DNA from 3 places in the Polaromonas sp. P4_H1 genome. Region 1 is predicted to be linked to each of the others. Evidence: predicted binding sites of a transcription regulator. Region 1 holds the regulator's gene; each other region holds the start of a gene.
What was found. The regulator sigma-54, encoded in region 1, starts transcription at its own class of promoters, with help from an activator protein. The targets are predictions, from matches to a motif close to TGGCANGNAANCTGCTTT.

Region 1 (10,938 bases):
GAACGACACATCGCTGCCAAACACCGGTGCCGTCGGCTCCGTGATGGCCGCCTCGGCCTGGTCGAGCAGTCCCTCCCACACGTGAGCCTGGAAGGGCAAATATTTCTGAAAGGCAAAGCGGCGGTTGATGCCGGGCGCGATGTTGCAGGCAATCTGCGCCGCCTCGATCACGATGGTGCCGGAGCCGCAGCACGGGTCGTACAGCGGCACGCCCTCTTTGCACTGCTGGTCCCAGCCGCTGGCGGCAATCATGGCGGCGGCCAGTGTTTCCTTCAGGGGGGCGTCTCCCTTGTCTTCGCGCCAGCCGCGCTTGAAGAGCGGCTCGCCCGAGGTGTCGATATAGATGGTCGCCGTGTCGGTCGTCAGGTGCACATACACGCGTACGTCGGGCCAACGCGTGTCCACATCGGGGCGCACCTCGTACTTGGCACGGAAGCGGTCGGCAATGGCGTCCTTGACCTTGAGCGCCGCAAAGTTCAGGCTGGTCAGCGGGCTGTGCTGCGCGGTGATCTCGACCTTGAAGGTCTGCTTGGGCGTGAACCAGATTTCCCACGCAACGCTGGCTGCCGCGTTGTAGAGGTCCTGCTCGCTGCGGTACTGGTTGTGCTGCAGCTCGATCAGCACCCGCTGGGCCAGGCGGCTGTGCAGGTTGAGTTGCAGGGCATCACGCCAGGAGCCCTGCAACTGCACGCCGGCGCGCCAGGCCTTGCCTTCGATGCCGGTGATGCGTTTGACCTCGCTGGCCAGCAAGGCCTCGACGCCGGCGGCGCAGGGTAAAAAGAGTTGAAGTTGGTTCATGAATGAAGACTCACGGCTGGCTGGGTGACGGTTCTTTTTCAAGCAGGGGCCGCGGAACCGGCTTTGCCGGGCCGCAGGCGCAGCGGCCCCCTCGGGGGGCAGGGAGCCACACGCAGTGGGCGACCGTGGGGGCTACTTTCAAAGCGACTTTCGCAGGTTGGCAGGCGCGATGCGCAAAGCCTCGCGGTACTTGGCCACGGTGCGGCGCGCGCATTCAATGCCCTGCTCCTTGAGCATTTCGGAAATCTGGTTGTCGCTGAGCGGCTTTTTCAGGCTCTCGGACGAGACAAACTGCTTGATGAGGGCGCGCACCGCCGTGCTGGACGCGTTGCCACCGGTCTCGGTGCCCAGCGCCGAGCCAAAAAAGTACTTGAGCTCGAAGGTGCCGAACGGCGTGCTCATGTACTTGGCCGTGGTGACGCGCGAGATGGTGGACTCGTGCAGGCCCAGTTCGTCGGCAATTTCGCGCAGCACCAGCGGACGCATGGCCAGCTCGCCGTGGGTGAAGAAATTCTTTTGCCGCTCCACAATCGCACTGCTCACGCGCAGGATGGTGTCAAAGCGCTGCTGGATGTTTTTGATGAACCAGCGTGCCTCCTGCAAGCGCTGCTGCAAGGCCTGCCCGTTCTGGCCCTTGTGCTGCTTCAGCGCATTGGCATAGATGTCGTGCACGCGCAGGCGGGGCATGACCTCGCTGTTGAGGGAGACCTTGAAGCCGCGGCCCGACTTGACGACGATCACGTCGGGCACGATGAGGTTGCGCTCGACGTTGACAAACCGCCGCCCGGGCTTGGGATCCAGCCGGCCGATCACGGCGATGGCGCCCCGGATCACGCTTTCCGGAAATCCGCACAGGTAGGACAGGCGCTTCATATCCCGCTTGGCCAGCAGCTCCATGGGCTGCTTGCACATGGCGATCGCTGCGCGGGTCTCGTCGCAGTCCTTGCAGTCGAGCAGTTGCAGGCCGAGACACTCGGCCAGGTTGCGGGCACCGACGCCGGCGGGCTCCATGTGCTGCAGCAGCTTCAGGGCCATGGCAAAGTGCTGTTCCAGCTCTTCCGCCTGCTCAAGGTCGTCGCCCGCCAGACCGGCGGCCAGTGACGCGAGACTGTCTTCGAGGTAGCCGTCGTCATTGAGCGACTCGATCAGGAAATGCAACGCCGCCTGGTCTTCCTCCGACAGGCGCAGGCTGAGCGACTGGCGGTGCAAATGGTCCTGCAGCGACTCATGGCTGCGGGCCAGGTCGGAAGCCTCGGCCTCGCTGTCGTCCGCATTATTGTTTTTGCGGGCCGGCGCGTCGCCGCCCCATTCGCTGTCGTCAGGCGAGGACTCCACCGAGCCGTCGCCCTCCCAGCTTTCCTCCAGCTTGGCCTCGGAACTGACCTCGGGCCCTGTATCTACATCATTTTGGCTTGCAGCTTTTGATTCATCAGGGCTTCCTGCTATTGAATCACCAGCAAACTCAAATTCCCGGCTATCCTGGCTGACCGGTGTGTCGGCATTCTCCAGGCCAAATTCCTCGCGCGGTGCGGCTTCTTCCGACACTTCCAGGAACGGATTTTCATCGAGCATCTGCTCGACTTCCTGGCTCAGCTCAAGGGTGGACAGCTGCAGCAGGCGGATCGACTGCTGCAGTTGCGGCGTCAGCGCCAGGTGCTGCGAGACCCTGAGGGAAAGGCCTTGTTTCATGACATCCCTAAGCGCACGACAAAGCGAGTTGGGATGTATTAACCAAGCGGGGGCCGCGCAACCGGCTTTGCCGGGGCGCAGGCGCCGCCCCCTGCAGGGGGGAGGGAGCTACACGCAGTGAGCGACAACGGGGGGGAGCCATCACATTCTGAAGTGTTCACCGAGATAAACGCGGCGTACATCGGCATTGTTCACAATCTCGGAAGGGGTGCCGGTCGCCAGCACGTGGCCGTCACTGATGATGTAGGCATGGTCGCAAATGCCCAGCGTTTCGCGGACATTGTGGTCGGTGATCAGCACGCCAATGCCGCGCGACTTCAGGAAACCGATGATGCGCTGGATTTCGATCACGGCGATCGGGTCAATGCCGGCAAAAGGCTCGTCGAGCAGGATGAACCGCGGCTGCGTCGCCAGGGCGCGCGCAATCTCGACGCGGCGGCGCTCGCCCCCTGACAGCGCCGGCGCCGGCGAGTCACGCAGATGATCGACCCGCAAATCCTGCAGCAGCGCTTCGAGCCGCTTTTCAAGGTCTGCGCGGCCCAGCGGCTTGCCGCTGGCGTCCAGCTGCAGTTCCAGCACGGCGCGCACATTTTCTTCCACGGTGAGCTTGCGGAAAATCGACGCTTCCTGCGGCAGGTAGCTCAACCCGAGGCGGGCGCGCAGGTGAATCGGCATGTGCTCGACCGACTGGCCGTCGATGGAGATCTCGCCCGCATCGGCACGCACCAGCCCCACGATCATGTAGAACGACGTGGTTTTTCCCGCGCCATTGGGGCCCAGCAGGCCCACCACCTCGCCTTTTTGCACGGACAGCGAGACATCCTGCACCACCTTGCGGCTGCCATAGGATTTCTGCAGCCCCTGGGCCACCAGACGGCTCGGCGGTGCGGTGCTGGCCGCCGGAGTATTGGCTGCCGGGGTATTGACCGACGATGTGTCAGTCACCGCATCCACGGGTTGATTGTCCGTTCTGTCCATTTTTCGGCTTTCCGTCATGGCCCCAGCGTGGTGCCGGGACGCAAACGGAGCGCGGGTCCGGCCGGCGGCTGCGGTGCCGATGCGGCGCCGCGCGGCGACAGCATGGCGCGAATCCGCCCCGTGGGATTGGTGGCCGTGCGGTTTTGCGCGCCCCCATCCACAGTGAACACATCGGTGTTGTTGTCATAAACAATCAGGGAGCCGGTCGTTTCATCGACCAGGGTCGCGCCGTTGTAGCGCCGCACCACGGCCTGCTTGATGAATTTGACGGTGTCGGCACGGCTGTCGTATTCGATCCGCTCGCCTTCCCCTTCGATGTACTCGTCCACGCCATCGCGCTTTTTCCGGTAAAAGGCCAGCTTGCCCGGCGCCGCCACGGCCAGGGCCTGCTGGTAGCCCTGGGGATCCTGGCTGACATCCACCCGTTCGCCCCGGACAATGGTGGTGCCCTTGGTGATCACCACATTGCCGGTGAACACGCTGGTTTGTTTCAGGTCGTCGTAACGCAGGGCATCGGCCTCCGCATTCATCGGCTTGTCGCGGTCAGCCCGCTCGGCCGCGGCGGGAAACACGGCCCCGGCCGCCAGTGCGGCCAGCACGATCAAGGGAAAAATGGGGTGTTTCATAAAGGCACGAATCTTGCTGCTTGTTTTGAGTGATTGTAGCCATGCCAGCTCCGGGAATGGCGGCCAGGGCCAAATTGGGCCCATAAAAAAACCCGCCACGGGTGGGCGGGTTTTCGGGCCAACGCCGGGCGCCGGCGTGTGACTTGCCGACTTGCCGCGCGCTTATTTGGCCTTGCGCGATTGCGCGATCAGGTAATCGGTGACCTGCAGGGCCCTGTCCATGTTCTGGGCCAGCTGGCCAGACGTGTAGTAACGCCCGCCGACGCCCAGGGCCGGCACGCCGTCGACCGCGTAGGTGTCCTGCAACTGGGTGGCCTTGCGCGCCTTGGTGCTGACGGAAAACGAGTTGTACAGCTCGACAAACTTGGCCTTGTTCAGGCCCTGCTTCTCCGCCCAGGCCGCCACCTGATCCGCCGTGTTCAGCGCCTGACGCTCGATATGGATCGCATTGAACACCTTTTTGTGCAGCTCATTGAGCTTGTCCATGGCTTCCAGCACATAAAAAAGACGCTGCTGCGGCTCAAAATCGGGACGAAAGGCTACCGGCACGCGCCTGACGGTCACGTCTTTGGGCGCTTTCTGGATCCAGGCCTCGAGTTGCGGCTCAAAGGCGTTGCAATGCGGGCAGCTGTACCAGAAGAATTCCACCACTTCGACCTGGCCGGCAGGCACGTCGGTGGGAGCGGGTTTGCCCAGCGTCAAATAATCCGTTCCCTCCTTGAAGGCGCGGGCCTGAGCCTGCGCGGCTGTGGGCAGCGCAACGCCTCCCCAAGTGGCGGCGGCTGCCACGGTAGCGGCTGAAAGCGAAAACTCACGTCGTTGCATCAATTTTTCTCCTGGTTTCCTGGTCTGTGGGTCTGTGTGGGGGTATTTTGCAAAGCGGCCACTTACTTATTCAGTGAAAAAAACAAGCCGGCCGGCCGTTTCGTACAGGGGTTGGTACACCCCGGCCCATAAAAGTTCACCACACTCTAGCGCTGCACCCTGACGAGGGCTGTTTCTATCGAGTTGCCGTCCAGCCGCTCCTTGACCTTGTCGGCGTCTTCTTTTCTGTCAAAGGGGCCGACGCGCACGCGGTACACCGTTCGGCCCGACTGTTCGCGCTCACTCACCTTGGCTTGCACGCCCAGCAGCATGAGCTTGGCGCGCTGCTGCTCCGCGTCTTCCGGCGTACGGAATGCGCCAGCCTGGACAAAATAACTGAACGGGTCAACGCCCGAAACGGCGGGCGCGGCGTCCGCCCTGGCCTTGGCGAGATCGCCCAGCGGATCCGCGGAGGTGGCGGGCTTCGCCGGGGGCGCGGGAGCTGCCTTGGGCGCGGTCGCCGTGGCGGGGGCCGGCACAGTGCCCACTTCGCCGGAAGTGCCGGAAGCGCTGGAAGCAGAAGGGAGCGGCTTCACAGGCGTTTTGCCCGCCAGCGGGGCATTCGGGTTCCAGTCCCGGTTCTTTTTGGCTTCCGCGGCGTCGCTGTCGGGATTGCGCGACTGGCTCTTGTTCATGAAAGGCACCGGCACCTTGGTGATGTAGACCGCCACGGCCAGCGCGGCGCCCAGGCCGATCAGCGCGCCAATAACCAGACCCAGCAGGGTTCCGCCTCGTTGTTTTCTCATACCTTGCCCAATTTTCTTGCCTGCCTCTGAATCCCGCTCTGAATTTCGCTTTGAATTCCGCTGTGTGTGCTTCATGGTTGCCTACATTTTGTGGGGCGCACTGACGCCCAGCACCTTGAGGCCATTGTGCAATACCTGCGCCGTCGCGGCGACCAGCGCCAGGCGTGCCAGCTTGACGGCTTCGTCGTCCACCAGAATCCGCTCGACGTCGTAATAGCTGTGGTAGCAGGCGGCCAGCTCGCGCAGGTAAAAGGCCACGTCGTGCGGCGCCAGACCGGCGGCCGCATTGCTGAGCATGTCGGGGTATTTGGCCAGCAGCAGCATCAGGGCCTGGGCCTGCGGGCTGACCAGTGCCGACAGGTCCACGCTTTTCAGCTGGCTCTGATCGCCGCTCTGCGCGGCCCAAGTGCCGAGAATCGAGCATATGCGCGCATGGGCGTATTGCACGTAGTACACCGGGTTTTCATTGTTTTTGGCCAGAGCCAGGTCAATGTCAAAGACGTACTCGGTGTCGGGTTTGCGGCTGAGCAAAAAGAAGCGCACGGCGTCCGCGCTGGTCCATTCGATCAGGTCGCGCAGCGTGACATAGCTGCCGGCGCGCTTGGAGATCTTCACCTCTTCGCCATGGCGCACGACGCGCACCATGGTGTGCAGCACGTAGTCGGGGTAGCCCTGCGGAATGCCGGCGCTGGCGGCCTGCAGCCCGGCGCGCACGCGGGCAATCGTGCCGTGGTGGTCCATGCCCTGAATGTTGATGGCCTTGCTGAAACCGCGCTCCCATTTGGCCAGGTGGTAGGCCACGTCCGGCACAAAGTAGGTGTAGCTGCCGTCGCCCTTTTTCATCACGCGGTCTTTGTCGTCGCCGTAGTCGGTCGACTTGAGCCACAGCGCGCCGTCCTGCTCGTAGGTTTTACCGGCGTCCTTGAGCTTTTGCACCGCGCTGTCGACACGGCCCGAGCTGTACAGGCTGGACTCCAGGTAATAGTTGTCAAACCTGACCGAGAAGGCCCGCAGGTCCAGGTCCTGCTCATGGCGCAGGTATGCCACGGCAAACTGGCGGATCGCGTCCAGGTCTTCGACGTCACCGCTGGCGGTGAACTCCCGATCGTCGGATTTGACGGTCTTTTTGGCCAGAAAGTCATTGGCGATGTCGCCAATGTAGTCACCGTTGTAGGCGGGCTCGGGCCAGCCGGCATCGCCCGGCTTGAGGCCTTTGGCGCGCGCCTGCGTGCTAGTGGCCAGGGTCTGGATCTGCACGCCGGCGTCGTTGTAATAAAACTCGCGCCACACATCCCAGCCCTGCGTGTCAAACAGGTTGCAAATCGCATCGCCCAGCGCCGCCTGGCGGCCGTGGCCCACATGCAGCGGCCCGGTCGGGTTGGCCGAGACGAACTCCACAATCATGCGGTGCGGGCTGTCGGCCAATTGCATGCCGTACTGGTCTGCCCCTTGCAACACTTCCCGCACCACTTGCTGCTTGGCTTCGGGCTTGAGCCGGATATTGAGAAAACCCGGGCCGGCAATTTCGATCGCGTCCACCCAGCGCGCAAACGCGGGCGCCTGGAGCAGCAGCCCGCGCAGGTTTTCCGCCACCTGGCGGGGGTTGAGCTTGAGCGGTTTGGCCAGCTGCATGGCCGCGGTGGAGGCAAAGTCGCCATGGGCCGCCACCTTGGGCGACTCGAAGGCGGCCGCCACGGTACTGTCAGGCGCCATGGTTTTGAGGGCCTGGCCCAGGGCGTCCAGCAAGTCTTGTTTGATTTGAAGCATGGAGAGATTTTAGGGGCGTGGGCCCCGCGCTTCTGGCCAGCGCCTGGGCAATATGCGAGAATCTGCTTTCATTCAAGAGAGCGCTGTTGCCCTGCAACGGCCGCCGAAGGCGCAATCTCCCATGATCGCTCAGGTCCCCGTATTGAATGAAACATGCCGAATCTGGAGAGAGCTGCAGCGCAACGCTGCCGCCACCGAAGGAGCAAATCCTGGCCGTCAGCCCCGCTGATGCCGGGCTGAATCTCTCAGGTACCAAGGACAGTGGGAGCGGCACCAGCACTGGTGCACGCTGCCGCCCTGAAATTCACGATTGATTTCATAGCTGCCTGCGCGCATCCGTGCTGGCCTGTTGCCTTCTTTTCCTTGGGAATCTCATCATGAAAGTTACCGTATTGGGCGCCGGCGTGACCGGCATCACCTCCGCCTGGTTTTTGCGCCAGGCCGGCCACGAGGTCACCGTGGTCGACCGCCAGCCCGGCGCCGGCCTGGAAACCAGCTTTGCCAACGGCGGGCAGATTTCGGTCAGCCACGCCGAACCCTGGGCCAACCCGGGCGCGCCCCTGAAAGTGCTGAAGTGGCTGATGCGCGAAGACGCGCCTCTGCTGTTTCGCCTGCGCCCCGACCTGAACCAGTGGCTCTGGGGCCTGGACTTTTTGCGCCAGTGCACGCCGGGCCGCACCCGGCACAACATCAAGCAGATGGTCAACCTGGGGCTGTACAGCCGGGCCACGCTGCAAAAGCTGCGCACCGACACCGGCATCAACTACCAGCAAAAGACCGAGGGCATCCTGCACTTCTACACCAGCGAGCAGGAGTACGCCGATGCGCAGGGCCCGGCCGCGGTGATGCGCGAGCACGGCTGCGAGCTGGATATGAAAACCCCCGATGAATGCGTGGCCATCGAGCCCGCGCTGGCGGCCTGCCGCCCGCAAATCGTCGGCGGCAGCATGACGCCCAGCGACGAATCGGGCGATGCGCATGCCTTCACCCGCCAGCTGGCGGCCCTGTGCGCCGCGCAGGGCGTGGAGTTCCTCTACAACACCCGCATCGTGGGCGCGCGCAAGGAAGGCGATACGCTGCGCAGCGTGCAAATTGCCAGTGCCGAAGGGGTGGTGAGCGAGCTGAAGTCCGACGCCTATGTGATGTGCCTGGGCGCCTACAGCCCGCAGTGGGCCAGACTGCTGGGCCAGACCCTGCGGATTTACCCGGCCAAGGGTTATTCAGTGACGCTGCCGGTCATCAACGAAGCGGCCTCCTACAACGTGTCGCTCACCGACGACGAGTACAAGCTGGTGTTCTCGCGCCTGGGCAACCGCCTGCGCATTGCGGGCACGGCCGAACTGGGGGGCTACAACACCGACCTGAACCTGGTGCGCTGCGAGGCGATTGTGCGGCGCGTGCGCCAGCTCTTTCCCGACATGACCGACGGGCAAAATGCGCAGTACTGGACCGGCCTGCGCCCGGCCACACCATCCAACGTGCCCTACATAGGCGCCTCCAAAACCCGCAACCTGTTCCTCAACACCGGCCATGGCACGCTGGGCTGGACGCACTCCTGCGGCTCGGGCGCGGCGATTGCCGACATCGTCAGCGGACGCGCACCCCAAGTGGACTTTGCCTTCACCAGCCAGGTGCCCGAACGCAAACTGGTGTCGCTGGGCCGGCCCGCAACACAGGCATAAATCGGCTAAGTCGGCTAAATTGGTTGAGTCGGCGGGATTGGCTGCTGCCGGTTTGCGCGGGCGGCGCCAGCGACCGGCAGGCTGTTGAAATTCGCGCGGCGCCACAGGGCCATGCGAATCAGCAGCACTAAGCCGTCGGCCGGATGTGAAATTTCCCGTCCGCCACCAGCGCGTCATCCACCTCGACCACCGACACGCTGCGCACCTGCGCGCCGACCGGTCCGTGCCCCGCCCAGTCGATGATGTTCTGGACTGCCTGGGCTTCGCCGGCCACGGTGGCCTCCACGGAGCCATCAAGGCGGTTGCGCACCCAGCCGGAGAGCCTGAGTGCGTGGGCTTGCTCCGCAAAGGCCGCACGGTAGCCGATGCCCTGGACCAGACCGGCGATGCGCAACTGTTTTGCCATGTCTCATCCCTCTTACTGTTGCTGTTGCTGTTGCTGGATGCGCTGCTGCTTCTTCAGCAGCGTATTTTCCGCCAATGTCGGCCGGCAGGCGACGATCCGTTTCGAATCGAAATTCGGGATGCCCAGTCCGTCGCGCCAGCGCGGGCCTAGGGCCTGTGAACGCTATTTATGCAAATGCGAATGGGGTGAAAACAGCGCCAATCAAGGCGCGCGACGACGCCCAGACCGGGCGTCTGGGCTAGGAGCGCAACGCAGAGTGGCGCTGTTTTCACCCCATTCCCTTCGGGTTGCGATCAAAAAGGCCCTGCGCGGCGTTGCAAAGCCTTGGCGGGGTCTGCCCCGCCTGCGTTTTGCGCCTTGCTCATGGCCTTTTTGACTCGCAACGCATCTTGCATAAATAGCGTTCACAGGCCCTAGTTCAGCAAGACGCGGGCGGCCTCTTTCACCGCGCGCGTGAGGCGCTGGGCCAGCACGGGCTCGCGGGCCCAGTGCTGCCAATAAAGCGCCACGTCGACTGTTTTGCCCGGTAGCACCTCGGCCAGCGGCGGGCGGTGCGCACGGGCGGCCAGATGCTGCTCGGGCACCATGCCCCAGCCCAGGCCCAGCTCCAGCGCCAGTTCAAAGGCGTCCACCGCCGGGACAAAGTGACGCGGATAGAGCGCGTCGCGCAAATTGAAATGCTGCGCCAGGAAGGCATCCTGCAGGGCATCCTTGCGGTTGAAAATAATGGCCGGACTGGCCAGCAGGCGCTGCGCCGCCACCGTTGCCTTGCCGGCGCGCCACTTGTGTACCAGCGCGGGGGCCGCCACGCAGTGGTAGCGCATGATGCCCAGCGGCTCGGCCACGCAGCCCCGCATCGACTGCGCCAGCGTCGTCACGCAGCCCGTCACATCGCCGTTTTTGAGCGCGTCATGCGTATGGTCCTGGTCGTCCACCACGATGTCGAGCAGCAGCCCGTGTTTTTCAAGCGCCGGGGCGACGCCGGCCAGGAACCAGCCGGTCAGCGAGTCGGCATTGACGGCCACGCTCAGGCTTTGCAGCGGCACCGCCTTTGCGCCCGGATGGCGCCCTCCCTGCAGGTGGGCCAGCAGGTCCGCCTCCTGCAGCCTGAGCTGTTTGACATGCGCCAGCAGCGCCTGGCCCGCCGGGGTGGGGTGCAGCTGCTTGCCGCGCACCAGCAGGCGCTGACCCAGGGCGTCCTCCAGCGATTTGATGCGCAGCGACACAGCGGCCAGCGTCAGGCTCAGGGCTTTGGCGGCCGCACCAAAACTGCCGTGCTCGATCACGGCGGCGAGGGCATCGAGTTGGCGGGCGTCGAGCATCGGCGTGGTGTTCCCAGGTTGGTTTTATCAATTATTTATTGACCAATACCAATTTAACTT
Region 2 (9,865 bases), on a different contig from region 1:
CGGGCAAAGTGTTTCCTATGTCTCCGAACACCTGTTTCCCATGTCTCCTGTCCATACACTTCGCCAAAGAAACCTAAGGAAAAGAAAGGCGACCCGCAGTCTGGGTCCCTGCGCTTCGCTACGGGCAACCTGCGCTGCTCGACTCCGGCGGGGGTCCGCAGAACTCGCCTTCGGCTCAAACAACTGCGGCCCTGATCCCGCCTCCATCTGCGCTGCTCGGCCCAGCCACACGGGTGGGGAGCAGACAGCAATACCGAATACACAAAGAAAATACCAAGACCAACAAGGACACGCCATGGCGTGTCCTTGTGGCGTTCGGATTCCAGTATTTGGTATTGGGCTGTTTGCCATAAATCCCTTCTGTCTGCGCCGAGGAGCGCAGGGCCAGGCGGATCAGGGATCGCGATTGTCTGAGCGCAGCGAGTTGAGCGAGACCCCGCCTGGACCGAGCACCGCAGGTTGCCCCGTAGCGCAGCGCAGGGGACGCAGACAGCAGGGTCGCCTTTTCTTTGCTTACGTTCTTTTGGCGAAGCAAAAGAAAGTGAGTAGCCGCCGGGCTACCCCCGGCCAGCAACCCTCAGCAGAGAACCCAAAAACCCAGCGGCAAAGACCATACCTGATCAGCGGCTCGGGCAGCCAGCAGGAGCAGCAATGCTGACCCGCCTCAACACCCTCCCCCGCGAAGCCCGCGACACACTGTTCCTGCTGCTCGTCATCGCCTGGGTGCTGCTGCCGCAAGTGGGCAAGCTGCCACTGTGGTGCAGCGCGCTGACGGGCGCCGTGCTGCTCTGGCGCGGCTGGCTGGCGCTGCAGTCTAGGCCGCTGCCGGGTAAATGGTGGCTGATCAGCCTGCTGGCCCTGACCATTACCGCCACACTGATGACGCACCGTACCCTGCTGGGACGGGACGCAGGCGTCACCATGCTGGTCGTGTTGCTGACGCTAAAAACCCTGGAACTGCGGGCGCGGCGCGATGCGTTTGTGGTGTTCTTCCTCGGCTTTTTCTGCATGCTGAGCAACTTCTTTTACTCGCAATCGCTGCTCACCGCATCCAGCATGTTGCTGGGGCTGCTGGGCCTGCTGACGGTGCTCGTCAACGCCCATTTGCCGGTCGGCAAACCGCCGCTGCTGCTGGCCGCGCGGACCGCCGGTGGGATGGCACTGCTCGGCGCTCCCATCATGGTGGTGCTGTTTCTGCTGTTTCCGCGGCTGGCCCCCCTGTGGGGCGTGCCCAGCGATGCCATGGCTGGCCGCAGCGGCCTGAGCGCGAGCATGGAGGTGGGCAACATCGCCACCCTGGCGCTTGACGACAGCGTGGCCATGCGCATCCGGTTTGAAGGCCGCCCGCCGCCCCAGCAGGATTTGTATTTTCGCGGCCCCGTGATGTCCAGCTTTGATGGCCGCGAGTGGCGGCCGCCGCTGTTCAGCTTCTCCCCGCGCAACAGCCAGGGCAGGGCCGGCGCGAATCTGGCCGTGGCAGGTGCGCCTGTCAGCTACGAAGTCACGCTGGAGCCCACCAGCCGTCCATGGCTTTTTGTGATGGAAGCCGCAACGCAAAGCCCGGTGCTGCCGGGCTACCAAAGCGTGATGCAGGCCGACCTGCAATGGACAGTGAATCGCCCGATCACCGATCTTGTGCGCTACAAGGCGCAGAGCTACCCCACCTTCAGGCATGGGCCCACGCGGCCGGTCTTCGGGTTGCGGGAATTTGTGGCGTTGCCCCCCGGCTTCAATCCGCGCACCCTGGCGCTGGCCAGGGAGATACGCGGCGACCCGCGCAACCGGAACGCCAGCAATGCCCAACTGGTTCAGCGCGCGCTGGACCGTCTGCGCACCGGCTACACCTATACGCTGGAGCCCGGCGTGTATGGCCAGCACACGGCAGATGAATTCTGGTTTGACCGCAAGGAAGGTTTTTGTGAACACATCGCGTCGGCCTTTGTGATCCTGATGCGGGCGATGGACGTTCCCGCGCGCATCGTCACCGGCTACCAGGGCGGCGAGCTGAACGGGGTGGACGGCTTCTGGGTAGTGCGGCAAAGCGATGCGCATGCCTGGGCAGAAGTCTGGCAAGCGGACCGGGGCTGGGTGCGGGTCGACCCGACCTCGGCAGTCGCGCCGGGGCGCACCGGCGCTTTCCAGCGGCTCGCTGCGCCCCAGGGCGTGATGGCGCAGACATTGGGAAACATCAGCCCCACCCTGGCGGCGCAGCTGCGCGCCACCTGGGAAGCGGTGAACAACGGCTGGAACCAGTGGGTACTCAACTACACCCAGGGCAAGCAGCTCAACCTGCTCAGGGACATCGGCTTTGAATCCCCGAGCTGGGAGGACCTGAGCTACGTATTGCTGGGCATCATCGTGCTGGCGGCACTGCTGGGCGCCGCCTGGGCACTGTGGGAGCGAACCCAGCACGACCCGTGGCTTCGCCTGCTGGCCCGCGCACGCAGGCAGCTCGCCAAAGCCGGCATCGAGAGCACGCCGGCCACCTCGCCGCGCCAGTTGGCGCTGCAGGTGCTGGCACGGTACGGCGGTGGCAGCGGCAGCCGCGGGCAGGCGCTGCATGACTGGCTAATGCAGCTGGAGTTGCAACGCTATGCGGCGACCTCTTCCGGCCAGCACAGCCAGCTCCGGGACATCAGGCGGCTGCGGCAGCAATGGCGCGCGCTCGCATGGTCTGCTTAGAATTGAAGCTTCGCCCCTTCTTCTCCTCATGACACTTCCGATGCCTCTTTACAAGTTCAGTTTTGCGCTGGTTTTGATAGCTATCCTCGCCGGCACGGCAGGGCTTGCCGGCGCAAAACCTCTGAAGAAAACGGTGACCAGCAAAGCGGAGCCGGCGCAGGGCCCGCTCTATGCCACGCGCCCCGATGCCATGCAGTTTGCCGACGACCTGGCCAGCCGGCGCGACCTGGACGCGAACTGGGTGCGCGATGCCATCGGGAATTCGCGTTATATCCCCACCGTCTCGCGGTTGATGCAGCCGTCAGAGAAGCCATTCATCAAGAACTGGCGGGTCTACCGCAGTCGTTTCATCGATCCCATTCGCATTGAGGCCGGCGCGCGCTTCTGGCTGGCCAACCAGGCTGCACTCGAGCGCGCCGAAAAAGAGTACGGCGTGCCGGCCGACATCATCGTCGGCATCATTGGCGTAGAAACCATTTACGGCCGCAACACCGGCAGCTTCCGCGTGATGGACGCCCTGACCACACTGGCCTTCGACTTTCCGGCGAGCCACCCACGAGCCGCGGAGCGCAGCGCGTTTTTCAAGGACGAGATTGAGCAGTTTCTGACCCTGCAAAGCCGCCGCGGCGTCGATCCTTTCGAGGCAAAAGGCAGCTACGCCGGCGCCATGGGCATGCCGCAGTTCATGCCCTCCAGCTGGATCAAGTACGCGGTGGACTTCGACGGCGACGGCACCGTTGACCTGTGGAACAGCCCGGCCGACGTGATCGGCTCAGTCGCGAACTACTTCAAGGCCTTCAGCTGGCAGCCGGGCATGCCCACCCACTACCCGGTGAGCTTTGACACGAGCCGCCTGGACATGGACGCCCTGATGGCGCCCGACATCCTGCCAACCTTTAGCGTGGCCAGCTTTACCGCCAAGGGCGCGGTACTGGAAGGCGCTGCGCTGCAACACGCCGGCCCGCTGGCGCTGATCGAACTGCTCAACGGGCCGGACGCACCGAGCTACGTGGCGGGCACCGAGAATTTCTACGCCATCACGCGCTACAACTGGAGCAGCTACTACGCCATGGCGGTGATTGAGCTGGGGCGCGAAGTGGCAGCGCGGGTCAAGTCAGTCACGCCGTAACGGACTGCCGTTGGCCCTTGCAAGAAGGGCATCAAGAGCTAGCAAAAGTGGAGCGATGCGGCGAAGCGCGGTCCGTGCTTCACTAATCCTGGGGCGTTCCCGGTCTGCCCGCGGTGTCGCTCAGAAAACGGCTCATATCGCGCGACAGGCTCATGAAAAAAATGGCGAATTGCTGCGGGTCCCATACGTAAAGGTCGGCAAACACCTGACTCGAGACTTTCACCACGATGCAGTCACCGGCGGCATAGCCGCTGAAGCGGCGCGGGCGCAGCGCGATCATTGCCGGAAAGCCAACACTTTCTCCCGCATTCATGGTTCGGATGATGTCCTTGCCGGCATCGGTATCCTCATAAACGGTGATTTGACCTTTTAGCAACACGAAGAAGCTATCGGCGGTATCGCCCTTGCGGTAGAGGATCTCGTTGGCTGTCAACTTCAGCACTTCACCGTCGGCCAGCAGCTTCGCGACAAAACTCTGCGACAGCGCGCCGAATGCCGACATTTCCTCGAAGGCGTCGGCGGCCAGGTGCTCATGAAGCGTTGTGGGGTCGAGAATTTCCATGTTCGGTGTCCGGTTGGGGCGGTTCACATCATGGCGGCAAGCCTTGAGGAAAAGGTCTTTATCTTTATATTGCGACTATGAAGTCGAAGGTCAAGTCTCCCATTTTGCAAATCTACGCGCAAGTACAAGTCGGATTTGGCCCTGATATCTCTCGCACCCGTGCCGCGATTACCCGGGGTCAGGCATCGGCAGGCATCGGGATCACACATCCACATGGGCGAGGCCAGCTTCATCGACCTGCTGGCCGAGCGCATAGCGCGCAGGCAGCGCTATTCGGGTTTGATGTTCGCGCTCTTGACCAGCTTGCCCCAGCGATCGGCCTCCGACTTGATCAGGGTGGCGAACTGCTCGGGCGTGCCGCCACCGAGTTCATTGCCCTGACCCAGCATCTGTTCCTTGATGGTCGGGTCGGCCAGCGCCTTGTTGACGGTTTCATTGAGCAGCTTGATGAGGGCCGCGGGCGTGCCGGCCGGCGCCACCAGCCCCTGCCAGTTCTGCACCTCAAAGCCCGGCACACCGGACTCGGCCATGGTGGGCAGTTCAGAAAACAGCGGCGAACGCGTCTTGCTGGTGATGGCCAGCGCACGCAGCTTGCCGGCGCGGATCGAGGGCGCGGCCGAATACATCTGCTCGAACATCATGTCCACCTGGCCGCCCATCAGGTCGGTCGTGGCGGGCGCTCCGCCCTTGTAGGGAATGTGCGTGATGGACAGGCCGGCCAGCGACTTGAACATCTCGCCCGACAGGTGGTGCGACCCGCCCAGCCCGCCCGAGGCAAACGACAGCTTGCCGGGACTGGCCTTGGCGGCGGCGATGATGTCCTTGACGCTCTTGAACGGCGAGTTCGCGGGAACCATCAGCACCAGCGGGCCCTTTTCGATCAGGCAGACTGGCACCAGGTCCTTGGCCGGGTCGAAATTCATTTTCTTGAACATGGTCGGATTGACCGCCAGCGGCGCGAAATTGCCCATGCCGATGGTGTAGCCGTCCGGCTTGGCCCGGGCGATGGCTTCCGTGCCGATGTTGCCGCCCGCACCGGGCTTGTTGTCCACGATCACCGGCTGGCCCAGCGCGGTGGAGATGAACCTGCCGATCTGGCGCGAGCGCTGGTCGGCATTGCCGCCGGCAGCGTAGGGGCAGATCAGGGTGATGGGTTTGCCGGGGTATTTGTCCTGGGCCCAGGCCAGCGAGGGCAAAGCGATGGCTAGCGAAGTGGCTTGCAGGAGGTGGCGGCGGTTCATGTCGAGTCCTTGTGATCAGTGGTGCGCCCAACGATAAGGGGCGCAGCTGTCAATCAGCTGGCAAGGCATTGGTGGTTTCCCGGATACGGGTCGCTATTTGAGCCGTTGGTCCTGCACACGCCGGGCCTTGCCCAAGCTGCGTGCGCTCCACGAAAGCCACGCGGGCCAGGCGGAACCTGGCGGCGCCAATAGAGCGACCAGCGACCAGCGACCAGCGACCAGCGACCAGCGGGCGGCGGCGCGCTTGCGCTGGCTACGGCGATGGCATCACAATGACTGTGAAACACCTGCCACCGGAGAGCCGTTTGCAGCCCGCCTCCTACACCCGCACCGCAGTCGCCCTGCACGCAGCCATGGCCCTGCTCATGGTGGCGAGCTTTTCCGTCGGGCTGTACATGGTCGGCCTGCCGCTCAGTCCGCTCAAGCTGCAGCTCTATTCGTATCACAAGTGGATCGGCGTCACGGTGGCAGCGCTGCTGTTGCCCCGCATCGTCTGGCGCATCCGGCACGCGCCGCCGCCGCTGCCCGCTGCGATGCCGGCATGGGAGCTGAGCGCGGCGCATGCAAACCATCTGCTGCTGTATCTGCTGATGGCCTGCGTGCCGCTGTCGGGCTGGCTGATGAGTTCGGCCAAAGGCGTGACGACGGTCTACCTGGGCCTGTGGCCGCTGCCGGATATGGTGGCCCGCAACGAGGCGCTGGGGCTGTTTCTGCAAGCGCTGCACCGCATCCTCAATTACGCGCTGCTGGGTCTGGTAAGCCTGCATGTCGCAGCGGCGCTCAAGCACCATTTCATCGACCGGGACGGCTTGCTGGGCCGGATGTTCCGGTTCAAGGGGGCTCGTGAATGAAAATCTCCGCTGTGGCTGCGGCCCTGCTCCTGTCATGCGCCTGTGTCCAGGCCGCAGAATACCGGCGGCTGGACCTGGCGAGCAGCCATATCCGCTTTACCTCGCGGCAAATGGGCGTGCCGGTGGATGGGGCCTTTCGCAAATTCGACGCCAGCCTGGCCTTCGACCCCGAGGCGCCCGCCGCGGCCCGCGGACAGCTGCGCATCGACCTGTCCAGCGTCGACACCGGCCTGCGGGAGGTCAATGAAGAGGTGGTGAGCGCGCAGTGGTTCGATGCCAGCCGCCATCCCGAGGCGCGCTTCGAGATGCGCCAGATCCAGTCGCAGGGCGCCGGCCGGTTCCAGGTCAGCGGGGTCCTGAGCATCAAGGGCGTCAGCCAGCCCGTGGTGGTCAACGCGGTGCTCAAGGCCAGTGGCAAGCAGGCCGTCATGGAAGGCTCTTTTGTGATGAAACGCCTGGATTTCGGCATCGGCGGAGGCCCCTGGAGCGATGTTCGCGTGGTGGCCAACGAAGTGACCGTGCAGTTTCACCTGGTCCTTGAACCGTAGCGGCCACCCTCAGGACTCAGGAGTTACTCATGAAAAAAATGAAAAAACTTGCTGTAGCGCTGCTGGGCAGTCTGTTCCTGGCTTCGGCATTCGCCGTCGTCGATGTGTATGAGCGCGACCCGGATCACACCTTCGCCTGGTTCGAGTTCAACCACCTGGGCTACAGCACGCAGCGCGACCGTTTCGACAAAGTCGATGCGACCATCACCCTGGACCTTGACAACCAGGTGGGCAGCGTGGTGGTGAGCATCGACGTCCAGTCGATCAGCACCGGCTCGCTGCTGTTCGATCAGGTCCTGCGCAGCGACATGTTCTTTGATGCCGAGCGGTTTCCCGTCATCACCTTCAAGTCGAGCCGTCTGAGTTTCGGCAAGTTCGATGACGTCACCGCCGTCGAGGGCGATCTGACGGTCAAGGGCATCACCCGGCCTGTGACCCTGACGGTCACGCACTTCAAATGCATGATGCACCCGATGCTGCGCAAACCGGCCTGCGGGCTCAACGCCACCGGCAAGGTCAAGCGCAGTGAGTTCAATCTGGGCCGATTCGTGCCGCTGATCAGGGACGAAATCACGCTCCATGTGTCGCTGGAGGCGCTCAAGCGTTGACGGCCCCTTGTCTGCGATGTTCTGCGCCCTGATGGCGACGGCCAGCGCAGCGCCGTTCAAACGGGTTGGATCGTGATGTCCACCGTCATGGTTTCCTTGCCACCACCCTGCCGCACACCCTTGGCCGGCGGGCAGGCGTTGTAGTCGGTTCCCATGGCCAGCCGAACATGGCGCTCGTCAATCAGGCAGCTGTGGGTTACATCGATGCTGACCCAGCGCCGGCTGGCAACGTCCAGGCACACATCCACCCAGGCATGGCTGGCCAGGTCAGGCTCGTTGGCGGCGTAGAAATAACCGCTCACATAGCGCGCAGGAATGCCCAGGCTGCGGCAGATCGCCACCATCACGTGCGCCTGGTCCTGGCACACGCCCGCACCGGCCCTGAATGCTTCCAGCGCCGTGGTGGTCACGCTGGTGCTATTTTTTTGATAACTTACCGCCTCAGCAACACCCTGGCTCAAGGCCAACAGCATGCCCAACTCGGCCTTGCCGCGGGTGGCAGACGGCGTGATAAAACGGCGACCGAACTCAGCCAGCACCGGATCCGGCTGGGCCAGATGCGTGGCCCGCAAAAAGAAGTCCGGATGCGGCAGGCTCGCGGCATCGGTGAACTCGGCCACCCCCAGGGTTTCAACGTCACCGGCCGCATTGACCAGGCTCCAGCGCACGTTGTCAGACTCTTTGCCGACGAAGGTGTAGGAATGGATGGGGTTGCCGAAGGCGTCGAGCTGGGAAAAAAGCTTTTCAGGCGCGCCCAGACTCCAGAAATACACCGTTTGCGCCGGGCCGGACTGCGGCGTGAGCCAGAGCGTCTGCAACGCATAACGCAGGGGCTCGGTGTAGCGGTAGTCGGTCGTATGCCTCACGTGCAGCTTCATGGAATAAGAGCCCCCACGTTCGTTCGCTTCGCGTAACTCTCTGCCCCCCGAGGGGGCTGGCCTTGCTTGGGGCGGCCCGGCGCTGCGGCCATCGCCCCCACGTTCGCTCGCTTCGCGTAACTCTCGAGGCCTTGCAGGCCGCGGCTTGCGAGACGCTGCGCCTCTGTCGCCTGTCCAAACCGGCTCAAGCAGGTTTGGAGCCGCAGGCTCCAGCCCCTCGGGGGCTGGCCTTGCTTGGGGCGGCCCGGCGCTGCGGCCGCCGTAATCTCATGCTGTTTCAATTAGTCGCCGGAACGAGGAATTCGCGGCTGATGTGCGCGCCGATTTCGTTGACCCGGTCCAGGAACTGGGTCAGGAAAGCATGCAAGCCGGTCGCGAGGATTTCGTCAATGCGGGCGTACTGCAAATCGGCCCGCAGTTTGCCAGCGCGGCGCTGCGTTTCGCTGGACGTGTCGCTGGTCACCATGGCGAGATTGCTCATGAGCTCATTCAGGCAGGCCAGCAGGGAGCGCGGCATGTCGGCCCGCAAAATCAGCAGCTCGGCCACGCGCTCGGGCTTGATGACGTCGCGGTACACCTTGCGGTACACCTCAAAGCCGGACACACTGCGCAAAATCGCGCTCCAGTGGTAAAAATCGTACTCTTGGTCTTTCTCGCCGGTTGCGCCGAGAAAATCATTTTCCACGGCATGGAACTTCACATCCACCAGCCGGGCCGTGTTGTCGGCACGCTCCAGAAACGTCCCCAGACGCAGAAAATGAAACGCCTCGTCCTGGAGCATGGTGCCCGCGGTCACACCGCGCGAGAGGTGCGAACGGAACTTGACCCATTCAAAAAACTGGCCGGGGTCACGCTCAAAATCGCTGTTGCGCAGCATGCGGATGACTTCCAGGTAAGTCTGGTTTTGCGTCTCCCACACCTCGGTGGTCAGCGTGCCCCGCACGGCGCGGGCGTTTTCGCGGGCATTCTTCAGGCACGAGATGATGCTTGACGAGTTTTTTTCATCACGCACCATGAAGTCCATCACTTCGCGCGGATTGATGCCGTCGCCGTACCTGGCGGCATAGGCCGGCTTGAGTTCGCTGATGCTCAGCAGGCTCTGCCAGCCGCCTTGCGCCACAGCCGCGGACTGGGGCAACAGCGAGGTCTGGTAGTTCACGTCAAGCATGCGCGCGGTGTTTTCGGCGCGCTCTGTGTAGCGCGACATCCAGAAAAGGTGATCAGCAGTGCGAGATAACATTTTTTCTCCTCCCTAAACCTCAAACACCGAAAGCGCTGGCGCGCTTGGCGTGTTTTGGGGATGCCGTCACAAGCGCTTCGCGCAATTGATGAGTCATCCCCGCGAATGCCTGCGGCATGTCGCCGG
Region 3 (10,938 bases), on a different contig from region 1:
CCTGAGAACGCTGCCCCGGAGGATGCCGGGGCGAGTGTGATTCTAAATCTAGTGAAGTAAGGGGCGGTGTCGCGCGATTGCCTCCCCGTCAGCGTCAGGGGCAAATGTCCGCGGTAAACCTGGTCGCTAAAAAAAAGCTAGCGGGCAGCCATGCCGGGAAGGCGTCCGTGCTCGCCCGCGAAAGACCTGACTGCGTCAGGCCCAGCTGCGTGGCGGCACGCGAGAGGTTGCCGCAATCCGCGACGGCAAGCACAACTTCCAGATGCCGGATTTTCAGCTTGCCCTGAAACGATGTCATGCTGGCTGCCGGCGGTTTGTCGTAGCGGCGGTGCTGTCAGCCCACCTCGGCAATCAGGTCGATCTCGACACAAGCACCCATGGGGTTCTGCGCCACGCCAAACGCGCTGCGCGCGTGCTTGCCGGCTTCGCCGAAGATTTCACCGAAGAGTTCGCTGGCGCCGTTGGTTACCAGATGCTGCTCGGTGAAGTCGCCGGTTGAGTTGACCAGGCTCATGAGCTTGACGATGCGTTTGACCTTGCCCAGGCCGACGGCGGCTTCGAGCGTGCCCATCAGGTCGATGGCGACTGAACGCGCCGCGGCCTTGCCTTCTTCGGTCGTCATGTTCTTGCCCAACTGGCCGGCGAGGACCTTGCCGTCTTTCTTGGCGATGTGGCCGCTCAGGAACACCAGGTTGCCGGTCTGCACGAAAGGCAGGTAGGCGGCCACCGGGGCTGCCACGGCGGGCAGCGTGATGTTCAGGGCTTTGAGCTTGTCGTAGACGTTTTGCGGGCTGGTACTCATGGTGTTCTCCTGGAGGGTGAAGTCTGTCGGGGATGAAATGTGCCGGGGGTACCAAAAGGGCGGGCGTTCCCGGCTACTACAGCTACTAATAAGATAGCAATACAGTCTGTCGCTGATTTTTTATCTTAGCGCAGGATGCCGATGAAGCCGGCTAATCCACTGTCAATCCGCCTGATGGAGGGCGCCGCCAAAAGCGGTCAATTCAGCGGGCTCAAGGGGTTTCACCGTCACCGCAACATCCAGGATGTGCTGCTCGCCACCGCGGATCACGCCGCGCATGGGCGATACGTCCAGAAAATCGCGGCCCGTGGCCAGCGTCACGTAGTCCTCACCCGGCGCCCGGTTGTTGGTGGGATCAAAGTCCAGCCACTGGCCCACGCCGGGGCAGTAGACCGAGGCCCAGGCATGCGAGGCGTCACTGCCGATCAGGCGCGGCTGGCCGGGGGGCGGGGTGGTGAGCAGGTAGCCGCTGACATAACGCGCCGGCAAACCAATGGCGCGGCAGCAGGCCACCATGATGTGTGCAAAATCCTGGCAAACCCCTTTGCGCTGCTCGAGTGCGTCCAGAGCGGGTGTGTTGACCTCGGTGCTTTCGCTCTCATAGGTCATGGTGGTGTGAATGCGTGTCATGAGGTCGTGCGTGGCCTCCGGCAGGGGCCTGCCCGGTATGAAACTCGGCCGGGCAAATTCGGCAAACGCCTCGTCCAGCGGGACATAAGGCGAGGCAAACAGGAATTCCGAGGCGCTGTCGTAGGCGGCGCCGGCCCGGTAGCGGAACTGGTCGCGAACCTGCTCCCAGGGCATAGCCGCCCGCGCACCGGGCGCCGAGGGCAGGTCAGCCTGCAGCGGATTGGCGGAGGAGGTGGAGACGACGCTGTCGGCGACGACCGTCAGCCGGTCGTGTGCAGCCTGCAACGAAAAATAACTGCGGGTATTGCCATAGACATCGACTGTCTCGCGCAGTTGCGCGGGGGCCGGATCGATGCGCAATGCATAGTGCAGCAGCGTCTGCCCGCCGCGGCTGGCCGGCTTGAGGTGCACGACGTGGTGTGCGTTTTCAACCGCCGGCGTATAGCGGTAGCTGGTTTCATGGATGACGTGGAGCAGCACGGGGTCAGGGCTTGTTCTGGGTAGGGATGGGCCTACGCGCCCAGACTCTGGCTGCCCGATGCCGCATGGCTGAAGTAGCGCCGGCTGATGGTGTCCGAGAGTTCGAGCGCTTGTGTGCAGCACTGTTCCAGCAAGCCGATCAGTGGCTCGCAACCCGGGACTTCACCGCCGGTTTGAAGGGGCGCACCATTTGCACCGTCAGCGCTGACGCTGCCACACAGCTCGGCCAGCACCCAGCTGCCCGGGTCGGGCAAGTCCACCGCCAGATCGGGCAACTCAACCGGTGTGCTGCTGGCCAATTTGTCCAGGCGCCCGCACAGGGCTTGCACTACCCAGCCCAGCGAGCGCGGATTGTCGCGGTCCAGCACCAGCAGGTCGAGCAGGGCGGGAATGTCGCGTCGCTGCTGGTATTGCGCATGAAAGCTGATGGTGCTGTCAAACAGGGAGACGATGGCGCCAAAGCCGCCTTCCTCGAAAACGGCCCGGGTTTCAAAGCCGTGCACCAGCGCAGCGGCCAGCGTGTAGAGCCGCTCCAGCATCCGGCCTATGCTGAGCAGCCGCCAACCGTCGTCGCGTGTCATGCGGTCGGTCTGCGCGCCCGTCATGGCCGCCAGGAAACCGCTGAGGGATTCAAGGGCCCTGAGCGCTTCGACCGATGAATACTCCAGCGCGTGGTGGCCCGCATGCCCATGGCCTTGCTGCTGGCTCTGCGAACTGGCGCCGCTGAATGCCTTGCAGTGATGGAAGAAGTCCGCTTCTGTGCGCACGATGACGTGCCACTGTTCCTGCGACAGGCGCTCGCGCACGGCCGATGCTGCACTCTTGAGGGCTCGCAGGTTGTAGCCCACGCTGGCGACTTGCCCGGTGTCGGCCAGGCCGGCAATCAGGGCGCGTTCAAAGACGCGCCGCGCCTGCGTCGCGGGCGGCACGGTATCGAGCACCAGGGCATTGGTCACCGCCATGCGGGTCAGCCAGTCCAGCAGTGGCTGCGAGGTCTGGTCTTCGCCGCCCAGGCACTGCAGGGTTAGCTGGGCCAGCCGCGTGGAGTTCTCGGCGCGCTCGGTATAACGGCCCAGCCAGAACAGGTTCTCGGCCGCCCGGCTGGTCACGGGCGGGCGGTGGCGCAGCGGGGCTGTGGCCCAGGCGGGTGCGGGGTGCTCTGCGCGCTGCCCCGCCGTGCTGTCGGCAGGGGGGGGGGAGGTGGTGGTGGTGGCTGCGCCGGAGGGCTCGCCCAGCACCCACACATCGGCGCTGCTGCCACCGTGCTGCATCGAAGCCATGTTTTCGTTTTTGCCGGCGAGCCGCGCCAGTCCACCGGGCAGTACCTGCCAGGAGCCCGCGCCGTCGGCGACCGCAAACACGCGCAGCATCGCCGAACGTGGCGCCACGCGTTCACCCTGCCAGGTGGGTGTTTGCGACAGCGGCAGGTAGGCCTGCACGGTGTAATCCTCGCCGCGCCGGACAATGCGGCCGGCCCATTCGTCGAGTTCGCGGCGAGACAGGGTGTGCCCGATGACGGATGCCATGCCAGAGCCGGCATGGGTGGGCTTGATCACGCAATCCTTGAGCTGGCTCAGCACGTCCCGCATGACGGCCTGCTCGCCACACCACCAGGTGGCCAGCGAAGGCAGGGCCAGTGTTTCACCGAGCAGGTGCTGCGAGAGTGCGGGCAGGAAACCGAGCAGGGCGCTGGACTCCAGAAAGGCCGAGCCCGGGGTGTTGACCACCAGCACGTTGCCTGCACGAATGACCTGCAGCAAGCCGGGCACGCCCAGGGTGGAGTCGGAACGCAGCTCCAGCGGATCCAGGAATTCGTCATCGAGCCGCTTGAGCAGGCCATGCACAGGCTCCAGGCCGCGCAGGGTTTTGAGGTACAGCTTGTCATCGCGTACCAGCAGGTCGTTGCCCTCCACCAGCGTCAGCCCCAGAAAGCGGGCCAGGTAGGCGTGCTCAAAATAGGTTTCGTTGTAGGGGCCCGGCGTCAGCAGAACCACCCGGCTTTCCTCGTTGCCCTCATTGGCGGGGCTCATCGCCTTGAGCCCGTCCACCAGTGCCTTGTACGAGGCGGCCAGCCGCTGCACCTTCATCTCCCGAAAGGCTTCCGGAAACAGCAGGGAGATGGTCAGCCGGTTTTCCAGCAGGTAGCCCAGGCCCGAGGGCGCCTGCGTGCGTTGGGACACTACCGACCAACGCCCATCCGGGCCGTGGCCGATGTCGAAGGCCGCGATGTGCAGGTGGGTACCACCAGCGGGCTTGACGCCCTGCATGCCGCGCAGGTAGCCGGGGTTGCCGTGCACCAGCGCGCTGGGCAGCAAGCCCTTTGAAAGCAGTTCCTGCGGGCCGTAGATGTCGGCCATCACGCGGTCCAGCAATCGGGCGCGTTGCTGGATGCCAGCTTCAATCACGGCCCAGTCCGCAGCCGACACCATCATCGGAAAAAGGTCCAGCGACCAGGGCCGCTGCGGCCCGTTGGCATCGGCGTAAACGTTGTAGGTCACGCCGTTGTCGCGGATCTGGCGCCGCAGATTGGCGGTGCGGTGGTTCAGGTCGTAGAAACCGTCAGTGCCCAGGAAGTCGAAGAAGTTTGCCCATTCGGCTGACAAGGGCCCCTCACTCGAACTCGAACCCGGGCGGGCCGCTGCCGGGCTGGTCTCGTTGGTCGCGTGGGTCTCTGGCGCAGTGTCTCGGCCGCCCCGGGAGCCGGCAGCAAGCTGCAAAGGCGGGACGCTCGCCAAAGGCGGCTCCGCAGCCGCCGGGCCGCGCGAGACGCTCCCGCGCAACTCGTCAAAGTGGCCGGGCGCAGCCGCGGGCGCCAGCGCAGCAGCCAGCGTACGGGGCTCTTCGAGCGCCTGGGCGGCAAAAAGTGACGGAGTGTTATTTTCCACGTTCCCCAAGTATGCCTTCGGCCCATCCCCCCAAGGGCTCAAAGCGGCAGCAAGCCGCCGTTAAACCGCTGATTTTTGAGCCGAATCGTGCAATTGTTGCACTCATAAGACAGCGATCTCCCGGCGCTCAACCCCGGAAAATTGCCTAACGCAGATCCATCGTGAAGGGAAATTCCCGGCTCGGCTGAACTGGCCTGACCTGCATCTTGCCAGGGGTATGGCCCATGCGGAAAAACCGGGTCAGGCGGCGGCTTTCGGCCTCATAGGAGTTGACTGGCAGCGTGTCGTAGCTGAGCCCGCCGGGATGGGCGACATGGTACTGGCAACCCCCCAGCGAGCGCTCCATCCAGGTGTCGACGATGTCGAAAGTCAGCGGCGCATGCACGCCGATCGACGGGTGCAGGGCCGACGGTGGATTCCAGGCCTTGTAGCGCACACCGGCCACGTATTCGCCGACCCGCCCGGTGCTCTGGAGCGGCAGGGCACGGCCGTTGACGGTGATGACGTGGCGGTTATCGTTCAGGCCCGTCACATGGACTTCCACGCGTTCGAGCGAGGAGTCGACATAGCGCACGGTGCCGCCCGCCGAACCTTCCTCGCCCATCACATGCCAGGGCTCCAGCGCACTGCGCAGCGTCAGCTCGATGCTGTTTGCCGCCACCTGGCCAATCAGCGGGAAGCGGAATTCGAAATGTGGTTCGAACCAGGCCATGTCAAAGGGGTAGCCGGCCTCCACCAGCTCGGTCAGCACGTCGGCAAAATCCATGCGGATAAAACTGGGCAGCAGGAAGCGGTCGTGCAGTTCGGTGCCCCAGCGCGTGACGCGGCCGTGGTAGGGGGTTTTCCAGAAGCGTGCCACGAGGGCGCGCAGCAGCAACTGCTGGGCGATGCTCATGCGGGCATGGGGCGGCATTTCAAAGGCGCGCAGTTCCAGCAGGCCCAGCCGTCCGGTCGAGGAATCCGGCGAGTACATCTTGTCGATACAGAACTCGCTGCGGTGCGTGTTGCCCGTCACATCCACCAGGATATTGCGCAGCGTCCGGTCGACCAGCCAGGGCGGCATGTTGGCGCCGTATTTCTGTCGGTTGTTGCGGATTTCACGCAGGGCGATTTCAAGCTCGTACAACTGGTCGTTGCGTGCCTCATCCACGCGCGGTGCCTGGCTGGTGGGGCCGATGAACATGCCCGAAAACAGGTAGCTCAACGAGGGGTGGTTGTGCCAGTAGGCGATCAGGCTGCCCAGCACTTCCGGTTTGCGCAGGAAGGGGCTGTCAGCGGGGGTGGCGCCACCCAGCACAAAGTGGTTGCCGCCGCCGGTGCCGGTGTGCCGGCCATCGGTCATGAATTTTTCGGCCGACAGCCGGGTTTCATGGGCAATCTTGTAGAGGAATTCGGTGTGCTCCACCAGCTCGCCCCAGTGGTAGGCGGGGTGGATGTTGACTTCGATCACGCCCGGGTCGGGTGTGACCTGCAGCATTTTCAGGCGTGGGTCGCGCGGCGGCGGGTAGCCCTCCAGCACGATGCTGACGCCCAGCGTTTGCGCGGTCGCTTCCACGGCTGCGAGCAGGTCCAGGTAGTCCTCCAGCCGCTCCATGGGGGGCATGAACACGTAGAGGGCACCGGTTTCGCCGCTCTTGCTTTTGTTGGCCTTGCTGTCAGGGTCGGCCCTGGGTTTGTCTTTTGCCTTATCCGGATCTTTCGGGTCCTTCGGGCCATTGGCCCGAGCGGGGTCGCGGACCTCGACGCACAGCGCGGTGCGCGTCAGCCAGCCGGCAGACTCGAAGGCTTTGGGCGCACGCTGCTCGTTGGCAGGAGGTGGCACGTGGCTTGACGGAGCGGCCGTGCTGGTGCCGCCGGTGCCACCACCCATGCTGCTGTCGCCGGTGGGGCGAAACTGCAGGATGCGACTGGCCTGCGTCAGTGCCGCATTGCCCGTCATGTAGCGCGCCATGTACTGCGCCAGTGCGCTTGCACTGCTGCCAGCAGGAGGGGGCGAGGCCTGCGAGACAGCCGCAGGCGCCGGCTGCGGAGCGCCCCGCGCCACCGCTGCCGCTGCGTTGTAGCGTGCGGCCAGCACCGATGTCGATGGTAAGTCCTGGCGCGGCGCAAACGGGTCGGCCTCGATCATGTAGGGGTAGTCGGTTTTGGAAACCCAGGGCACCGAATCAAGCGGCAGGCGGTAACCCATGGGTGAGTCGCCCGGCATCAGGTACATGCGCTCATCGCGGAAGAACCATGGACCGGTGGACCATTTGGGCCCGGCCAGGGCTGGCGAGGCAGCCTCCTTCGCCTTCAGCGGCAGCACATAACCCACCACGGAGTCCAGCCCCTGCATGAAGACGCGACGCAAACGCTCCCGTTCCATGGCGTCATCCAGGCGGGAGTCAAAGGGGTCGACGTTGACCGGCAGGCGCCGCTCGCGCCACAGGTAGTACCAGGTGTCTTCATAGCCCGGCGTGATGTAGTTCGTGGCCAGGCCCAGCTTGCCCGCCAGGGTCTTGATGAAACGCTGCGCATCTGCGCTCGTGTATTGGCAGGGTTTGCGTTCATCGGCAAACAGGGCCGGGTTTTGCCAGATCGGCTGACCGTCCCTGCGCCAGAAAATACTCAGCGCCCAGCGTGGCAATTGCTCGCCGGGATACCACTTGCCCTGCCCGAAATGCAGAAAACCGCCCTCGCCATATTCGGCACGCAGCTTTTGCACCAGCTCGGTGGCATAGCCGCGCTTGGTGGGGCCCAGGGCGTCGATGTTCCATTCCGCAGCATCGCGGTCCGTGGTGGCCACAAAGGTGGGCTCGCCGCCCATCGTGAGCCGCACGTCGCCGGCCACCAGGTCTTTGTCCACCGCCTCGCCCAGCGCCAGCACGTCGGCCCATTGCGCTTCGGTGTAGGGCTGGGTGACGCGCGGTGATTCGTAAATCCGCTGCACCGCCATGTGATGCTCAAACTCCACCTCGCATTTGTCCACGCCGCCTTCCACGGGGGCGGCACTGGACGGTTCTGGCGTGCAGGCCAGCGGGATGTGGCCTTCGCCCGCCATCAGGCCCGACGTTGGGTCCAGCCCCACCCAGCCGGCACCGGGCAGGAATACTTCGCACCAGGCGTGCAGATCGGTGAAGTCGGTCTCCGCGCCGCTGGGACCGTCAATCGCCTTGACGTCGGCCTTGAGCTGGATCAGGTAGCCCGACACAAAGCGCGCGGCCAGACCCATGTGCCGCAGCAGCTGCACCAGCAACCAGCCGGTGTCGCGGCAGGAGCCGCAGGCCAGCTGCAGGGTTTCTTCAGGCGTTTGCACGCCGGGCTCCATGCGGATGGAGTACTGGATGTCGGACTGCAGGCGCTGGTTGAGGCCGACCAGGAAGTCGATGGTCCGCTTGGGACTCAGGTCGGTCTGCTCAAGATAGCGCTTGAACAGCGGCGTGGCGGTCTGGGTCGCCAGGTAGGGCGCCAGTTCCTGCTTCTGGCTGGCGCTGTAGTTAAAAGGAAATTCCTCGGCGCTGGGCTCCAGAAAGAAATCAAAGGGGTTGAACACCGCCATCTCGACGACCAGGTCCACCGTGACCTTGAATTCACGGGTGGGATCCGGAAACACCAGCCGGGCCTGGTAATTGGCAAACGGGTCCTGTTGCCAGTTGATGAAATGTTTGGCCGGCTCGATGTTGAGGGAGTAGGACAGTACGCGGGGCCGGCTGTGCGGCGCAGGCCGCAGGCGCACGACCTGGGGGCCCAGTTTCACCGGGCGGTCGTATTTGTAATGGGTGATGTGGCTCAGTGCAACGTGGATCGACAAGGCAGCCTCGCTTTTTTAAATTAGGGCATCGGTGCGCAACAGCGCCAATCAAAACACAAAATGAGCGGGTCGCCACATCGGGCGACCCCTCGGGACAGCTTACTCCGCTTCGGCTACATTTCTGCAAGCAAGAGCTGCGCCAAACAGGCTTTGTCGGCTTTTTGCCTCGCCCGGCCGTTGAGCACGCAGCCATTGCATCGAATAAATCGAGCAATAACAAGTAACAAGTGGGGAGGGCGGCTGTGGGCGACCGCATTTTGGCCGGGCCATGGGCAGCTTCCATGGGGCCTGGCCTTGTTTTTGGCGGGTTCATCATCGGGGTTGCCCTGCAATTGCAGCAGCCCGGTTTGTGGACGGGTGGCGTGTATGCCGCGTCGGCGGCGCTGGCGGCGTTCGCTGGGCTGGTGATGGGCGGCTTGTGGCGCAGGGCCGGTCGCGCCTCGACTCTGAACAGGAGGGGTTGGCGCGGCGCCGGCCTGGCTGCGCTGGTGCTCGCTGCCTTGCTGGGCTTTACCCTGACGGGATGGCGGGCCACCGTGTTTCAGTCAACGGCACTCGACCCCGCGCTGGAGGGACGTGATATTGCCGTGACAGGCGTGGTCCTGGCCATGCCGCAACCCGCCGAAGACGGCTTGCGCTTTCGTCTGGGTATTGAATCGGCCCGCCTGAACGGGCAAACCGTCACCCTCCCGCCGCAAATTTTGCTCGGCTGGTATACCGGCTTCGGGATACGGGAGGCCAGGGCACTCCCGGCCGAAAGTGCTGATCCGTCTGAAATTGCGCTGGAGTTGCAGCGCCAGCCGCCCACCGGCTTGCATGGCCTGCGCGCCGGCGAGCGCTGGCAAATGACGGTGCGGCTCAAGGCGCCGCACGGCAACAGCAACCCGCACGGGTTCGACTACGAGCTCTGGCTCTGGGAGCAGGGCATTCAGGCCACCGGCTATGTGCGGGCCGGGCCGCACGATGCGCCGCCTCTGCGGCTTTCCGGTAGTTGGGAGCATCCGGTGGAGCGCGCCCGACAGGCGGCGCGTGAAGCGATTTTCCAGCGCATCGACAACCGGCAGCTGGCCGGTGTCGTGGCCGCCCTGGTGGTGGGTGACCAAAATGCCATCGAGCGCGCTGACTGGGATGTCTTTCGCGCCACGGGTGTTGCCCATTTGATGAGCATTTCGGGCCTGCATATCACCATGTTCGCCTGGCTTGCCTCCCTGCTCCTGAGCGGCCTCTGGCGGCGCTCCGTCGGGCTGACGCCCCGGCTCTGCCTGGCGTTGCCGGCCATCAGCGCCGGGGCCTGGGGCGGCCTTTTTCTGGCGGCCCTGTACGCACTGTTTTCAGGCTGGGGCGTGCCGGCACAACGAACCATTTGGATGCTGGCGACGGTGGTGTTGCTGCGGCAAAGCGGCAGGCAGTGGCCCTGGCTGCAAACCTGGCTGCTGGCCATGGCCGTAGTGGTGGCGCTGGACCCCTGGGCGCTGATGCAGGCCGGTTTCTGGCTGTCGTTTGTGGCGGTGGGCGTGCTGTTTGCTACAACCCCAGGCACATCTGGTAGCCGTGATCCAACGGGCGACAGCCAGTTTCTTTCCGGAAAGGTGGCGCAGGGCGGGCGGGTGCCGCGGCTGCTGGCAAAACCGGCGGCCGGGCTGCTGCGTGCCGCCCGGGAGCAATGGGTGGTCACGCTGGCGCTCACGCCCTTGTCGCTGCTGCTGTTCAACCAGGTGTCACTGGTGGGCCTGCTGGCCAACGCGGTGGCTATTCCCTGGGTGACGCTGGTCGTGACGCCGCTGGCCATGCTGGGCGTGCTGTGGGCACCCCTGTGGGATGCGGCGGCGTGGGCGGTGGGCCTGCTGACGGTGTTTTTGCAATGGCTGGCCGGCTGGTCGCTGGCATCCGTCAGCGTGGCTGCCGCGCCGCTATGGTGCGCCGCCTTCGGCGTACTAGGGGGCATTTTGCTGGCACTGCGTCTGCCGTGGCACTGGCGCGTGCTGGGCATTCCCCTGATGCTGCCAGTCCTGTTATGGCAACCGGCGCGGGTTGCACCGGGACAGTTTGAATTGCTGGCGGCGGACATCGGACAGGGCAATGCGGTGCTGGTGCGCACGGCCACCCATTCCCTGCTGTATGACACCGGCCCGCGTTTTTCGCGTGAGAGCGATGCCGGGCACCGCGTGCTGGTTCCGCTGCTGCGGGCCCTCGGCGAGCGGCTGGACATGCTGATGCTCAGCCACCGCGACATCGACCACATTGGCGGTGCACCGGCCGTGCTGGCCATGCAGCCGCAGGCGAACCTGCTCAGCTCCATTGAAGACAGCCATGAGTTGCAGGCGCTGCGCAAATCGGCCCGCTGTACGGCG

Region 2: the regulator sigma-54 is predicted to act here: its motif matches at 8,685-8,702, upstream of AC1DS5_RS11750 (transglutaminase family protein).
Region 3: the regulator sigma-54 is predicted to act here: its motif matches at 8,712-8,729, upstream of AC1DS5_RS11775 (transglutaminase family protein).

Annotation. Positions count from the first base shown of each region.
Region 1 is NZ_JBFUKG010000001.1:48,919-59,856, forward strand. Features, by position in the region: gene AC1DS5_RS00240 (THUMP domain-containing class I SAM-dependent RNA methyltransferase) at 1-798, opposite strand, end outside; gene AC1DS5_RS00245 (RNA polymerase factor sigma-54) at 937-2,487, opposite strand; gene lptB (LPS export ABC transporter ATP-binding protein) at 2,629-3,465, opposite strand; gene lptA (lipopolysaccharide transport periplasmic protein LptA) at 3,480-4,091, opposite strand; gene AC1DS5_RS00260 (thiol:disulfide interchange protein DsbA/DsbL) at 4,254-4,916, opposite strand; gene AC1DS5_RS00265 (SPOR domain-containing protein) at 5,063-5,701, opposite strand; gene argS (arginine--tRNA ligase) at 5,783-7,468, opposite strand; glycine riboswitch at 7,532-7,623, shown strand; gene AC1DS5_RS00275 (D-amino acid dehydrogenase) at 7,846-9,150, shown strand; gene AC1DS5_RS00280 (acylphosphatase) at 9,278-9,556, opposite strand; gene AC1DS5_RS00285 (HTH-type transcriptional regulator ArgP) at 9,970-10,878, opposite strand.
Region 2 is NZ_JBFUKG010000008.1:112-9,976, forward strand. Features, by position in the region: gene AC1DS5_RS11715 (transglutaminase TgpA family protein) at 652-2,682, shown strand; gene mltB (lytic murein transglycosylase B) at 2,723-3,811, shown strand; gene AC1DS5_RS11725 (cyclic nucleotide-binding domain-containing protein) at 3,894-4,373, opposite strand; gene AC1DS5_RS11730 (Bug family tripartite tricarboxylate transporter substrate binding protein) at 4,643-5,614, opposite strand; gene AC1DS5_RS11735 (cytochrome b) at 5,887-6,465, shown strand; gene AC1DS5_RS11740 (YceI family protein) at 6,462-7,013, shown strand; gene AC1DS5_RS11745 (YceI family protein) at 7,043-7,621, shown strand; gene AC1DS5_RS11750 (transglutaminase family protein) at 7,678-8,499, opposite strand; gene AC1DS5_RS11755 (alpha-E domain-containing protein) at 8,777-9,739, opposite strand; gene AC1DS5_RS11760 (alpha-E domain-containing protein) at 9,759-9,865, opposite strand, start outside.
Region 3 is NZ_JBFUKG010000008.1:12,182-23,119, reverse strand. Features, by position in the region: FMN riboswitch at 1-13, opposite strand, end outside; gene AC1DS5_RS11795 (LysR family transcriptional regulator) at 95-298, opposite strand; gene AC1DS5_RS11790 (RidA family protein) at 335-802, opposite strand; gene AC1DS5_RS11785 (transglutaminase family protein) at 965-1,912, opposite strand; gene AC1DS5_RS11780 (circularly permuted type 2 ATP-grasp protein) at 1,945-4,797, opposite strand; gene AC1DS5_RS11775 (transglutaminase family protein) at 4,943-8,587, opposite strand; gene AC1DS5_RS11770 (DNA internalization-related competence protein ComEC/Rec2) at 8,869-10,938, shown strand, end outside.